3 regions of the Pseudoalteromonas sp. Angola-7 genome follow, and region 2 is predicted to be linked to each of the others. Evidence: predicted binding sites of a transcription regulator. Region 2 holds the regulator's gene; each other region holds the start of a gene.

Region 1 (4,944 bases), on a different contig from region 2:
AGATACTGAGTTACCATCAGGCCTAATGCTTGGTGCCGGTGCAAAAGTGGTTGCTAACCAAAAAGAGTTTACGCAAGGCAATATGCTTACCACTGAAAACTCACTTGATTGGATGATCTCAGGCGAAGGCTTTTTTGAAGTGTTGCAACCTGATGGCAATATTGCCTATTCGCGTAATGGACAATTTACTACCGATGAAGACGGCCGCATTGTTACTTCAGGTGCTGGCTTTGTTGTTCAGCCCGAAATGAATGTTCCCGATGATGCGCAATCAATTACGGTTTCTCAAGATGGTGAAGTATCTGTACGTGTTGCAGGGCAAGCCGATAATGTGGTGATTGGTCAGCTAACAATTAGCGACTTTATTAATCCATCTGGTCTTGAGCCAATTGGTCAAAACCTTTACACCGAAACGGCTGTTAGTGGGGCACCTGTGCAAGGTAATCCAGGCGTAGAAGGGTTGGGTACTATTATTCAGGGCTCGCTTGAAACATCAAACGTTAATGTAACAGAAGAACTGGTAAACCTTATCGAAACACAACGTGTTTACGAAATGAATTCAAAAGTAATTTCAGCCGTTGACGAAATGATGAGCTACATCAATCAACAGTTATAATCGTGCACAAGGGGATAGTTATGCGTAAAGTTATTTTATTTGCTGCAGGCACCATATTTTTAAGTGGCTGTGTTTCTACGCAAAATAGTGAAGTGGTTCAAGACGACCCATACTACGCACCCATGTACCCAGAGCCCGTAGCAGAGCCCGTTGTTGCAACAGGTTCGCTATTTAATACCAACACATTTAATGACCTGTATTCAGATAAAAAAGCGCTTAGAACAGGCGATATCATCACCGTCAAGCTTGAAGAGTCAACACAAGCTACAAAAGCCGCAAAAACTGAAACTGACAAAGAAACCGACGCCAGTTTGGACCCCATTATTGGATTAGGTGGCTTACCTGTAAATATAGGTGGCGACAGTATTCAGTTTGGTATTGGTAGTGATTCATCATTTACCGGTGACTCTAAATCAAATCAGTCAAACAGTTTAGTGGGTGATATTTCTGTAAATGTTATGCGTGTTTTACCCAATGGTAACTTAGTTATCCGTGGTGAAAAATGGCTAACACTTAACACTGGCGAAGAGTTTATTAGGCTCGAAGGGCTAGTTCGCCCGCAAGATGTAAGCGCCGATAACACGGTTGAGTCGAATAGAATTGCGAATGCCCGCATCCAGTATTCAGGTAAAGGGCAAACACAAGAGGCGCAAAGTCCAGGGTGGTTAACCCGTTTCTTCAGTAGCTCGTTATTTCCATTTTAAAGGATAGTAGTATGAAAAACATTAAAGCGTTTATTTTGATCATACTGCTAGGCTGGCAATTTTCTGCCAGCGCGGAACGAATAAAAGATGTTTCTATGGTTGAAGGGGTCCGTGCCAACCAATTGGTAGGCTATGGTTTAGTGGTGGGGCTACCTGGCACAGGGGAGCAAAACTCTTACACGCAACAAAGTTTTAGGGGCATGTTAAACAGTTTTGGTATTACCTTACCTTCAACGCAAAGCCCTAAAATTAAAAACGTAGCAGCAGTGGCAGTTCATGCTGAGCTGCCGCCGTTTAGAAAACCTGGTCAAACAATCGATATTACGGTTTCTTCTATTGGTAGCGCAGGCAGTTTACGTGGTGGTACGTTGTTGCAAACCTTCTTAAAAGGGGTTGATGGTAACGTATACGCCATAGCACAAGGCAGCTTAATAGTAGGGGGGTTAGGTGCACAAGGGCTTGATGGTAGCAAAGTAGTAATTAATACCCCAACCGTCGGCCGCGTACCAAACGGAGCTACTGTTGAGCGCGAAGTTAAAAGTCCTTTTATGCAAGGCGACTACATTACGTTTAACTTAAATCGTCCAGACTTTACTACTGCAAAACGTCTAGAAAAAACAATTAATGATTTAGTTGGTCCTAATAGTGCACAGGCGATTGATGCAGCCTCAGTACGCGTTATTGCCCCGCGTGATGCATCGCAAAGGGTGTCTTATTTATCAACGCTTGAAAACCTAGAGTTTAAGCCTGCTGACACCTCTGCAAAAATCATTGTTAACTCACGCACAGGCACAATTGTCATTGGCAAAAATGTGAAGTTACAGCCTGCGGCAATAACCCACGGCGGCCTAACAGTTACGATTGCTGAACAGCAAAATGTAACGCAGCCTAATCCTTTAGCAGAAGGCGAAACCGTCGTTACACAGCAAAGTATTATTGACGTTAACCAAGATGATTCTCGTGCGTTTGTATTTAACCCAGGCGTCAGCTTAGATGACTTAGTGCGTGCTATAAATGAAGTAGGTGCAGCACCTGGCGATTTAATGGCTATTTTAGAAGCCCTTAAAGAAGCGGGTGCAATTAACGGACAGCTTGTTGTTATTTAAATTATTAAAAGCTTGGTGTTACAACAATGTAGCCGAGCTTTTTTAATAAAACCTGCCTTTAAAATGCCTTTGGCTTAATTTTTGCATTTATCGAAGTATTATTCATTTTTGTGTCAAAAAGCTGATGGAAACAAATCACCTCGATAAGCAAAACTTTTTTGATTTAAGTAATCTTAATACTTTACGTCAAGACGCCTTAAACAGCGGTGATGCATCTACTGATGCCTCTAAAGCGGCGCTTAAAAAAGCAGCGGCACAATTTGAAGCTATTTTTACGCAGATGCTTCTAAAAGGCATGCGTAAAGCTAACGAAGCATTTGAAGATGAAGACAGCCCATTTAATTCTAGCGGCGTAAAGTTTTTTGAAGAAATGCACGATCAGCAGCTCTCTTCTGAGCTTTCATCAAATGGGTCTTTAGGCTTGGCTGATTTAATTGTGCAGCAGCTCTCTCCAGAGGCTGAAAACTTTATGCCTGGCTCAGTGTTAAGAACAACCAACGACTTTATCAGTGATAAACGCGCAGGCTCTGAACTACCCCACGAAAAACTGAATAGTGTTGAGCAAGTAAATAAAGACGACTTAGCCCTCAGCAGCGAAGCAATAGACACTAAAACCCCAACACAGCCTGTACAGCAACCGACATTTAATAATGCTGGAGAGTTTGTGAGTTCCGTGTGGGAGCATGCCAAAACAGCGGCCGAAAAAATAGGTTTAAACCCTGCAGTGATGGTCGCTCAGGCGGCCCTTGAGACTGGATGGGGCAAGCATATTATTAATAAAAGTGACGGTAATAGCTCAAATAACCTGTTTAATATTAAATCAGATAAAAGCTGGGAAGGCGACAAAGCAAGTAAAGTAACGCTTGAATTTGAGCAAGGCACGCCTGTTAAAAAGCAAGCAAGTTTTAGAGCTTATGATTCTATAAAAGAAAGCGTAAACGACTTTGTCGATTTTTTAACGCAAAACCCACGTTACGAAGAAGCATTACAAAAAACAGCACAGCCAAACGAATTTTTAGATTCGCTACAAAAAGCAGGCTATGCAACGGACCCTAATTACGCGAGCAAAATAAAAAAAGTGCTAAATAGTAGTGAGCTTAAAAATATTGCAACAAGCGCGTTTACCCAAGGAGTGAAGTAATATGTCGTTTAGTTTATTAAATATTGCCAGTGCTGGGGTGCGTTCAAGCTCTGAGCTGTTGCAAACGACCAGTAAAAACATCACCAATGTAAATACAGAAGGCTACGTACGTGAGCGCACTGAATTTACCACGATGGTAGATAACCAAGTAGGACGCGGCGAAACATACAGATTATTGAACGAGTTTGCCCAGTCGCAGTTAAACCGCGATACGTCAAATAAATCGTTTTTTGATCAATTTGTAACAGAAGCCAACCGTGTTGATACTATTTTTTCAGAAGAGTCTAATAACTTATCAACGGGCATAAATTCATTATTTAATAACGTGCAAGAGGCGCTAAACCAGCCCTCTTCGTCGGTTGCTCGCTCATTAGTAATGACCGATGCGCAAAGTTTAGTTGATCAAATGGATAGGCTTTCGGGTATCGTGCTTGAGCAACAAGGTATAGTGAATGAGCAGCTTGAGATTTTTTCTGAAGAAGCCAACTCACTTATCCAAAATATAAATACGTTAAACCAAGAAATTGCAGTCGTAAATGGCACAAATAACGCCTCTGACGCAAGCTCTATTTATAACCAGCGCGACTTAGCGATTCGTGAATTATCAGAGCTTGTTGATATAGAAACACTTGATGGCCCTAATGGCGAAAAACTCGTCTTTATGGGCAGCGGTGAATCTTTAGTTATGGAAAACGGTACATTTAACTTGTTTTCACTGTCGGGCGACCCCGATCCTAATTTTAAAGAATTGACGCTTGACGTTAATGGCGGCAAAGCTGTGCCGCTAGAAATAGATGCAACTAAATTAAAAGGCAAAATTGGCGGCTTGTTGGCTTTTAGAGACGACATACTCGTGCCTGCACAAAACCAGATTGGCCAAATGGGATTGGCAATTGCAGATGCGTTCAACGAGCAAAATAAATTGGGTATGGATGCTAACGGCGAGCTAGGCGGTGATATATTTACCATACCTACTGTGGGTGCTTATGCATATCAAGCTAATACCGGTGGCGCCAGTTTAACTGCCACGCTTGAGGCCGGTAAAGGCAGTGAACTGCCTGCCAGCGACTTTATTGTTACTTATACCGCTAATGCAAATGAAGTGAGCATTCAGCCCGTTGATAATAAAGGGGAGCCGATAGGCAGCGCTTCTTTAGCGACGATACCCCCATCTGGTGTCATCGACTCAGACGACATTACAAGTGGGGAGTCGTTTGGTTTACAAATTAATGTAACGGGTACAGGTAATACTGGCGATCAGTTTCAAATTAAACTTAACTCTGAGGCGGCGACCAGTATTTCCCTTGCGACAAGCCGCGGTGAAGACTTAGCTCTGGCATCGCCTATTCGTACAGCTAACAGCATAGATAATGTAGG
Region 2 (4,944 bases):
TTACCCAAACAAATGTAGCGCCAGAGCAAGAACCTGAAGTAATTGCAAAGCCCGATTACACCGCTATAGAGCTTAAGCAAACAGCCTATGACGAGCAAGGCAAAATAAGCCATAAAGTCACCGCGGCTAAAATGGAGCTATACCAACAGCTTGGTTTTACATTTTTTGAAAAACCTATTTTCACCTTGTATAACGAAAAACAAACATGGCGAATAAATGCAGACGAAGCAACGCTTTACGAAGATAAACAACTTATTTTAGAAGGCAATGTGGTTGCTAAAAATTTAGTTGATAATGCCATGATAGATAACATCAATGCCGATAACATCGAAGTCGACATTAAAGCGCTAACAATGCGCTCTGAGCAGCCAGTGGTTGTCACTGGGCCTAATTTAAAAATTGTCGGTAAAGGCCTTGAAGCCGATTTAAAAACCGAAGTAATAAAACTAATTAACCATACGCGAACAATATATTATGACCAATAAACTCACTAAAATACTTATTATCCCATCGCTAATGCTTGCATTTAGCGCCTCTGCTGCTGAGCCTGCTGCTCAACCGCCAGCAAATCAAATTTCTATTAGTGCAGACCGTCAAGAAGGCCAACTTAAAGAAAACGTAGGTATTTTTGAAAAGAACGTCGAAATTGTGCATGGTAATCGCAAAATTACAGCCGACCGACTCGAAGTACATAAACGTGAAGACTTAGGGGATAACAAACAACTCCTTATTGCCACTGGCAGCCCAGCCTACTTCGAAGAAAAGCAAGACGATGGGACCGTAATGAGTGCCAGTGCAAACGAAGTACGTTACGACGTAGCAAAGCGCTTTTTAACACTTGTTGGCGATGCTGAAGTCGCACAAGCCGGTCAAAAAATTAATGCTAAAAGTATTACCTACGATATGCAGCAGCAGCTTATTAGCGCAGAAAAAGACGAAAACTCTACGGATCGTGTCCACACAATTTTAGTGCCTGTTGAAGCAAAAATTAAAGAAAAAACAGGTAACGAAGGTCAACCATGAGCACCTTAAAAGCAGAACTATTAGCAAAAAGCTATAAAGGCCGCCAAGTTGTAAAAAATGTAGGCCTTGAGGTAGAAGCCGGCAGCATTGTTGGCTTATTGGGCCCTAATGGCGCAGGTAAAACCACCACCTTTTACATGATTGTAGGGTTAGTACCTAGCGACAAAGGTAAAATTTCTATTGATGATAACGACATTACGTTATTGCCTATGCACAGCCGCGCACGCTTAGGCATTGGCTATTTGCCGCAAGAGTCATCAATATTTAGAAAGCTGACAGTTTATCAAAACTTAATGGCTATTTTAGAAACGCGTAAAGAGCTCAATAAAGCCGCACGTGAAGAAACGCTTAACAACTTACTTGATGAATTTAGTATCCAGCATATTCGCGATAGCCAAGGTATGGCGCTTTCTGGTGGTGAACGCCGCCGTGTAGAAATTGCCAGAGCACTGGCAGCAAACCCTAAATTTATTTTATTGGATGAGCCTTTTGCTGGTGTTGATCCGATTTCAGTGTTAGATATAAAGAAAATAATAGAACATCTTAAAAACCGTGGCATTGGCGTATTAATTACCGATCACAATGTAAGAGAAACCCTTGATGTTTGTGAAAAAGCCTACATTGTTTCTCATGGGGAGCTAATTGCATCTGGCACCCCAGAACACGTATTAAATGACAAAACTGTACGCGATGTTTATTTAGGCGAGCAATTTAGGCTGTAACATTTAAGCCACACCTACAAGCATCTGCTAATATTAATTATAACAACACAAAAGGATTGTTAGAGATACATGAGGCAATCATTACAGCTGCGCATGGGCCAGCAACTTACAATGACTCCACAATTGCAACAAGCGATTCGCTTGCTGCAGCTCAGTACATTGGATCTCCAGCAAGAAATACAAGAAGCACTTGATAGCAACCCGCTATTAGAAGTAGAAGAGCAAGATTACACGGAAGAGTCGGCTGGAAAAAATGAACAAAAAGCAGATACGGATGATGTAACCGTAAGCGCATCGGCTGACGATACAACCAGCGAGTACGAGCAAGACAGTGGCGAAGCTTTAAATAAAGACACCGTTAGCGATGATATGGCAATGGATGTAACTTGGGATGAGTACATGAGCGCAGCCCCTGCTGCATCCTCAGGCCCAATGCCGGAAGATGAGTCTATTTATCAAGGTGCCTCTACTGAAACGCTACATGAGTATCTAATGTGGCAGCTTCAGCTTACTCCCTTTAGCCCCACTGACGAAGCCATTGCTATTGCCATTGTAGAAGCTGTAGATGACTCGGGTATTTTAACGCTAAGTTGCGAAGAGATTTTAGAGAGCTTTAACCAAGAAAACGATGACGAAGTTGAAGTTGAACTTGATGAAATAGAAGCCGTTTTAAAGCGTATTCAGTTATTTGACCCTGTAGGTATAGCCGCGCGCAGTTTACAAGAGTGCTTGTGTATTCAGCTAAACCAGTTTGATAAAGACACCCCTTTTATAGAACAAACTAAAATGATCTTAACCGATCACATTGATCTATTAGCGGCACGCGACTATCGTACATTAATGAAAAAGACTAAGCTTAAAGAAGACGAGCTTAAAGAGGTCATGACCCTAATACATACCCTCAACCCAAAACCTGCAGATACAATAGTAAGGGAAGAGTCGGAGTATGTAATACCGGATGTGTCGGTTAAAAAAATAAAAGGCCGCTGGGTGGTAGAGCTAAACCCAGATAGCATGCCAAAAATACGCGTAAATAGTCAGTACGCGGCTATGTCACGTACCGTAAAATCAAGTGGTGATAGCCAATTTATTCGCTCTCACTTACAAGAAGCTAAATGGTTTATAAAAAGCCTTGAAAGCAGAAACGACACGCTGCTCAAAGTAACAAACTGTATTGTAAAACAGCAACAGGCATTTTTTGAACATGGCCCCGAAGCCATGAAGCCAATGGTTTTAAACGATGTTGCTGAAATGGTAGAAATGCATGAATCGACAATTTCGCGTGTTACCACGCAAAAATATATGCATACGCCACGTGGTATTTTTGAGCTTAAGTATTTTTTCTCAAGCCACGTAAGCACTGAAAACGGCGGAGAGTGTTCATCAACCGCAATACGTGCCCTAATTAAAAAGCTAATTGCCGCGGAAAACTCAGCTAAACCATTGAGTGATAGTAAAATTGCGGATATATTGGCAGAGCAAGGAATTAAAGTAGCTAGACGCACAATAGCAAAATACCGTGAATCGCTAGCTATTCCACCGTCAAATCAGAGAAAGAGTTTGATATAAGACGTAAAAAACAAAGAGGAAATGCTTATGCAACTAAACCTAACTGGTCGTCACGTAGAAGTAACTGATTCACTTAGAGACTATGTAAATAATAAATTTGCAAAGCTAGAAAGGCACTCAGATCATATTAGCAATGTGCATGTCATTCTCGATGTAGAAAAACTCAACCAAAAAGCAGAAGCGACTATTCATGTAAGTGGCGCAGATTTATTTGCCTCAACAGAGCACCAAGATATGTATGCCGCTATAGACTCGTTGATTGACAAGCTCGATCGTCAAGTCATAAAACATAAAGAGAAGCTTGCTAGACACTAATATTATGAAATTAAGTACATTAGTATGCCAGGACTGCAGCAAAGCTGCGGTCCTTTTTAGTAGTAAAAAAAGAATTTTAGAGTTTATCAGTGAGCTAGCTCATGAAAAGCTCCCCTACTTACCACAACAAGATATTCTTAATGCGCTGGCAAGCAGAGAAAAGCTAGGCAGTACTGGTATTGGCCGAGGTATCGCCATTCCTCATGGCAGAATGGGTGGCGTAGAAGAGCCGCTGGCTTTAGTACTTGTTAGCGACACCCCTGTTAACTTTGATGCTATTGATAACTGCCCTGTTGATATTTTTGTTGCACTCATCGTACCAGATGGCGATAACCAACAGCACCTAAAGACTCTGGCAACCATAGCTGATAAACTGAGCAACAAAGAATTTTGTAAACAGCTGCGTAGTGCTAAAACCGATGCAGAGCTGTATCAAGTAATTGTTGATCAATCGTAGTAAATACTAAGGGCTATAAATGGAGTTAATTATCATAAGCGGCCGTTCTGGTTCAGGTAAGTCGGTTGCTTTACGCGTGGTTGAAGATTTAGGCTATTATTGCGTAGATAATATTCCGGTCAACTTACTGCCCTCTTTAGTGCGAAGTGTTTCAGATAACTATGACAAAATAGCCGTTAGTATAGATGTTCGTAATATCCCCAAAGAACAAGACGAATTTAACGATATTCTCGAGTACCTTCCTGACTTTGCTAAACCCACACTGTTTTATTTAGATAGTGATGATCAAACACTGATCAAACGTTTTTCAGAAACACGCAGATTACACCCTTTATCCATCGATTCGCTGCCGCTTGATTTAGCAATAAAAAAAGAAAAAGAGCTGCTTGATGTACTCGTAACGCGCGCTGACTTTATGCTTGATACTACCGATTTAAGTGTGCACCAATTAGCAGAGTCAATTCGCGAAAAAATACTGGGTAAAAAAGATAAGCAACTTATTGTAACGTTTGAATCGTTTGGCTTTAAACACGGCATACCTAAAGAAGCTGATTATGTTTTTGATGCTCGCTTTTTGCCAAACCCCCACTGGGAGCCTGAACTTAAACCGCTTACGGGCCTTGATCAACCAGTAAAAGATTTTTTGGCAAATCACAGCATAGTGCAAAAATTCACTTGGCAAATTCAAACCTTTGTACAAACTTGGTTGCCACACTTAGAGCGTAATAACCGTAGTTACCTCACTATTGCAATAGGCTGCACTGGTGGTCAACACCGCTCGGTTTATTTAGCGCAAGCCATTGGTGAGAGCTTTGCTATGACGCATCCGAATGTCAAAATTCGTCATCGTGAGCAAGA
Region 3 (4,944 bases), on a different contig from region 2:
TTAGATGTTTATTGGAGCATGAGCAGCCCAGAACGAGAGGCACGGGCAATAGCCGTTAAAGTCCCGCTATTTAAAGGCTTTATAGGCAAGCGCGTTTTATTAACCAGTAAAAAAAATGTCGAGAAATTTAAAGGCATTACCACGTTAGCGCAATTAAGTGAGCTCTCGGCAGTGCAAGGGCATGATTGGCCAGATACAAAAATAATGGCTTATAACGGCTTACATGTAAGGCCGCTGAGTAACTATCAAGCTATGTTCACGCTCACTAGCCGGGGCAGAATCGATTACTTTCCTCGCTCATTTATCGAAGTTAATTCTGAGCTTGTTGCCAATGCGCAGAGTAACTTAGTTATTGTGCCTAATTTATTTATTAGTTATCCCACCGGTATTTATTATTTTGTTGTAAGTAGTAAGCCAGTTTTAGCGCAAGCCATAGAGCTTGGGTTGCAAAACATGCAAAACAGCGGAGAGTTTGATGCGTTATTTGATGAGTATTTTGCAAAAGACATAAACTCTCTCCCTTTTACAAAAGGTTATACCACGGAGCTAAAGCTCGATAACCCTTACTTTTAAAACAAAAAAGGAGCCATAGGCTCCTTTTTTATAATAGGGTTACATGCACTTTATTAGCGAAGTAACGCTTCAGGTAATACTGGGCGAATTTCACGAATAATTGCTTGGGTAAGCTTAGGAGCACCACAAATAATGTTACCGCTATTGTTGTAGTTAACGCCACCTGCAAAATCAACAACCATGCCGCCAGCTTCTTTTACAAGTAACTCGCCTGCTGCTGTGTCCCATGGTTTTAAACCAATTTCAAAAAAGCCATCAACACGGCCCGCCGCTACATATGCCATATCTAGCGCTGCAGAACCTGCACGACGAATATCAGCAGTTTGTGTAAACAATGCTTTAAACGCGTCTGTGTATGCATCTAAGTGGTGTTTTTGTTTGAAAGGGAAGCCTGTTGCTAGAATTGAACCAGCTAATTCTACGGTTTTAGTAACGCGTAAACGCTTGCTGTTTAGCTGTGCGCCTTGACCACGAGATGCAGTGAAAAGCTCGCCACGAACTGGATCGTAAATTACAGCTTGGTCTAAACGACCTTTTACTTTAAGTGCGATAGAAACCGCGAAATGAGGGATACCCTTGATGAAGTTAGTTGTGCCATCAAGCGGGTCAACAATCCATTGGTAATCTGCATCTTTACCTTTGTGCTCACCTAGTTCTTCACCAACAATGCAGTGATCAGGGTAAGATTTTAAAATTGTATCACGAATTACGGCTTCGGCTTCTTTATCAATGTTAGTCACTAAGTCGTTAGTGCCTTTTTGTTGAATTTCAACTTTTGATAAATCTTCACTTGCGCGAAGTAAAATTTTGCCTGCGTTGCGCGCAGCGCGAACCGCAATGTTTAACATTGGATGCATGGTATTACCTTTGGGTTGTAAAAGAACGTTTATATATTTAAGCCGGCGTATTTTAGCGACTTTTGCCATAAAGTAAACAATAAACCCTAAATACTTTTGTGCGTTTTTTGTACGGCCTTGAAATGCATGTAAATTTATTCGTATCTAAGGCATGTTGGCGTGTATGGATTGAAATTTGTTCAACCAAAGGGCAACTTAATCACAGCCATGATGCAAAGCTTTCGCGTCCTGCTAGCCAACGTATTGATGTAAAAATTAATCTTAAAAGGGCAGTACACGCCAATAATACTAAAAAGTAAAAAAAGTGCTTTACCTAAAGTTAGCTTGAGGTTTTATCTTGTGTTTAAGCAATCAACTAGGGTAAATAATAATGAAATTAGAACACGTACATTTAGTAGTAAACGATATAAATGCCATGCTTAAATTTTACCAAGCAGCTTTTCCTTATTGGTCAATTAGAAGTGAAGGGCATAACACCTGGTATGGCAAACCTAAGCGCTGGGTACATTTTGGCGACGATAATCACTACATTGCTATAAGCGATAATGGCGAGCATAAAAACAGAGATTTGGCAGGGCATCAAGTCGGGCTGGCTCATTTTGCCTACGTTACAAACAACCTAGACGCTGTTATACAGCGCTTAAAACACGCCGGATTTAGCATTGATAAAGAGGGCGCAGAAAACCCATTTAGAAAAAACGTATATTACTTAGACCCAGCAGGGTTCGAGGTTGAGTTTGTGCAGTATATGAGTGACATTCCAAGCGAGCGTAATAACGACTTATAAAATAGGCATAAATAACGGTGTAGAAAAGCGCATAATATGGCTTTTCTACCCATTTGTTTTTACCCGTATTATTTATTACTCACCCCAAGCTGGGCCTTTAAATCATTAGCAAAACTCACAAATTTTTCTTTAATGGTGCGTTTAACTTTTACCTCCACCGAACCTAAAACTGTTTTACCTTCTAGGTTAATTGTGGGGCCTTGGCGCTTATTAAGCGACACCGTTTTGTTTTCAAAACTACCTAATATACAAAACATTTTAGAAACTACATTAACGTGCTCTGGTACGTAAATTTCTTCGCTGCCAAAAATACAATTTACATGCACGGTAACATGTTGGTGGGCAAAAATAGCATCAGTAAAATCTAAAACAATCGACCCCATATAGTTTTGAATATAAATATCTTTAGGCACCACCCATTGGCCGCTACGCTCGCTTGAGCCTAAAATGCTTCGCAGTGTTAAGTTTTCTTCATCCGCTTGTTGGGCGCTGTAGTTAGGGGCAAATTGCGTTTGCTTTTGAGCACTGTACTGGGTATCTGTAGTAAGGGTTAAATCCTCTACTAAATTAAGTAACGCAGTATTATCGGTTGCTTCCATTGCACTGTCTAAGCGCCTTTCAAAGGCTTCAGCTGAAATAACGCCATGGCTGTAGTTATAAATAAGTTGGTCTATTACTTGTTCGCGAACTTGCTCTATTGGGCGGTCTTCAATTTTTACAGACATGGGAATAATCCTTTTTATATGAGTTACCACTGTACATAGCAAGTGGTGTACCAAAACTTAACTATTTATATATCAATGGCTTATTGTTTTAATAACTCCGCTTAATTTATTATATTAACGATAGATTAACCAAAACAGCAATATAATCGTTATTTTCACCACTTAAGAAAGTTTTACCTAATAGCCTGTAAATGTTTACTCGGAGGTATTTTTATTTATACCCAATAAAATAGCTAACTTTATGAATTTAAAGTGTTAATAAAGTTGGCCTAAAGCTCGCATACATAAAAGTGTCTTTAATCAAAAGGAGAAAGATTATGAAAACATTCAACAAATCTATGATTGCGGCTTTAGTTCTAGGTACTACAGCTATGGGTGCTCAAGCGGGCACTTGGGAAAATGAAAGTAAAGATGCTTGGATTGATGGTAAGGCAGAAACAGTGCTTCTTATGAACACTAATCTAAACAACTTTGACATTAACACTGATGTAAAAAATGGCAAGGTAGTACTTACAGGTAAAGTAAACAGCGACCTTGATAAAGAGCTAGCTGAAGAACTTGTAATTAGCCTAGATGGCGTATCTGATGTAGAAAACAACCTAACTGTTGTGAAAAACATGGATATGGACGACAAAGATCGTGACACTATGGATGATGACGATAACGACTTAACTGACGCTAAAATCACCACAGTAATTACTACACGTTTCTTATTTGACTCAGAAGTTGACGGTACAGATATCGACGTTGATACCGACAACGGTATAGTAAAACTTAAAGGTTCTGTTGAAACAGAAGCTGAAAAGCAGTTAGCAGTAAAAATTGCTAAAAATGCTGAAGATGTTCGTGACGTAGTAGATGAACTAACTATTGTTGCTGAATAATACACTATACTAAAAAGCCCAGCTTAGCTGGGCTTTTTGCTTGTCATTTTTAAAGGAGTTATATCATGGATATCATTCGTATAATACTGTCGATTTTATTACCGCCACTGGGTGTATTTTTACAAGTTGGTTTAGGTATGCACTTTTGGCTAAATATTTTACTAACTTTACTGGGTTACTTCCCTGGTTTAATTCACGCTATCTACATTATTGCTAAAAAATAATGTGTGGTGTGTTCAATGTGAGCCGGCCACTTTTTTATAGTTATTAAAATTGTAAAAAAGCGGCTTGCATACTTCTGTGTTTATTTTTCTGTTATTTCCTGCCTATTCGCATGCAAAAAGATTACTATTTAAGCAGTCAGCTTACTGATTGTTAAAATAAAGGTTTTTGCTAGTGACAAGCCTTAAAAAACTTTTTATACTGCAACCCGCTTTAGTCGCTCAGTGGCTAAACGCTTCAAAAATTAACTACCTCGTAGTTATACAAAGTTGGCCCCTTAGCTCAGTTGGTTAGAGCACACGACTCATAATCGTTAGGTCCCCAGTTCGAGTCTGGGAGGGGCCACCATTTTTACAAGCTTCCTAAGTAAACACCTACTAACAGAAATTACCCTGTGCTACCTCTGTGCTACTTTTTATAATATTAATGAACCTAAAATGATGCAATAATTACATGTATATTTTGAATTCATGGGTTACTCTGTTTATGGGTAAATTAAATGGAATGTTTTTTACTTAACTGGTTATGAAAAATATCGAACTGACCAAATACGACTTTCAACTTATGAGCAAGGTCTTTAATAAAAGCATCCTAGTGGAGCTTGCCAAGTTTGGTGAGAGTCATACGCTTGAAAAGATAGTTTCTGAGTTAGAAGCCAATGTGATTCGCCTCGATTATCAGAACCTACCTGCATTTTTTGAGCGGGCATTTCACTTATTGAGACAGCATTACCCAAATGAATATATATATAAAAATGCTATCGCAGAAAAAATAGTAAGAGGGAGGCATAAGCTCTCAAATTCACTCTATGTCACAGAGTTCAAGGTTAATAATACTATTGCGGATGTTGCTATTTTTAATGGTACTTCAACAGCATATGAAATTAAAACTGAGTT

Evidence for each region. Region 2 encodes sigma-54, which starts transcription at its own class of promoters, with help from an activator protein. Its sites were predicted from a motif close to GTTGGCACGNNNNTNGNNT; they were not measured.
Region 1: a site for sigma-54 is predicted at 2,495-2,513, ahead of flgJ (flagellar assembly peptidoglycan hydrolase FlgJ). Genes of this name have one in related genera too.
Region 3: a site for sigma-54 is predicted at 2,979-2,997, ahead of PSH50_RS13125 (LiaF domain-containing protein). Genes of this name have one in related genera too.

What each region holds. Positions count from the first base shown of each region.
Region 1 is NZ_JAQREL010000010.1:140,458-145,401, reverse strand. Features, by position in the region: gene flgG (flagellar basal-body rod protein FlgG) at 1-616, shown strand, start outside; gene flgH (flagellar basal body L-ring protein FlgH) at 637-1,320, shown strand; gene PSH50_RS14190 (flagellar basal body P-ring protein FlgI) at 1,332-2,426, shown strand; gene flgJ (flagellar assembly peptidoglycan hydrolase FlgJ) at 2,551-3,567, shown strand; gene flgK (flagellar hook-associated protein FlgK) at 3,569-4,944, shown strand, end outside.
Region 2 is NZ_JAQREL010000003.1:419,972-424,915, forward strand. Features, by position in the region: gene lptC (LPS export ABC transporter periplasmic protein LptC) at 1-485, shown strand, start outside; gene lptA (lipopolysaccharide transport periplasmic protein LptA) at 475-1,023, shown strand; gene lptB (LPS export ABC transporter ATP-binding protein) at 1,020-1,745, shown strand; gene PSH50_RS06800 (RNA polymerase factor sigma-54) at 1,815-3,314, shown strand; gene hpf (ribosome hibernation promoting factor) at 3,342-3,629, shown strand; gene PSH50_RS06810 (PTS sugar transporter subunit IIA) at 3,634-4,086, shown strand; gene rapZ (RNase adapter RapZ) at 4,106-4,944, shown strand, end outside.
Region 3 is NZ_JAQREL010000009.1:67,914-72,857, reverse strand. Features, by position in the region: gene PSH50_RS13145 (ABC transporter substrate-binding protein) at 1-573, shown strand, start outside; gene suhB (inositol-1-monophosphatase) at 627-1,430, opposite strand; gene PSH50_RS13135 (hypothetical protein) at 1,553-1,729, shown strand; gene PSH50_RS13130 (VOC family protein) at 1,801-2,217, shown strand; gene PSH50_RS13125 (LiaF domain-containing protein) at 2,286-2,942, opposite strand; gene PSH50_RS13120 (BON domain-containing protein) at 3,260-3,826, shown strand; gene PSH50_RS13115 (YqaE/Pmp3 family membrane protein) at 3,892-4,050, shown strand; tRNA gene PSH50_RS13110 (tRNA-Ile) at 4,320-4,396, shown strand; gene PSH50_RS13105 (sce7726 family protein) at 4,574-4,944, shown strand, end outside.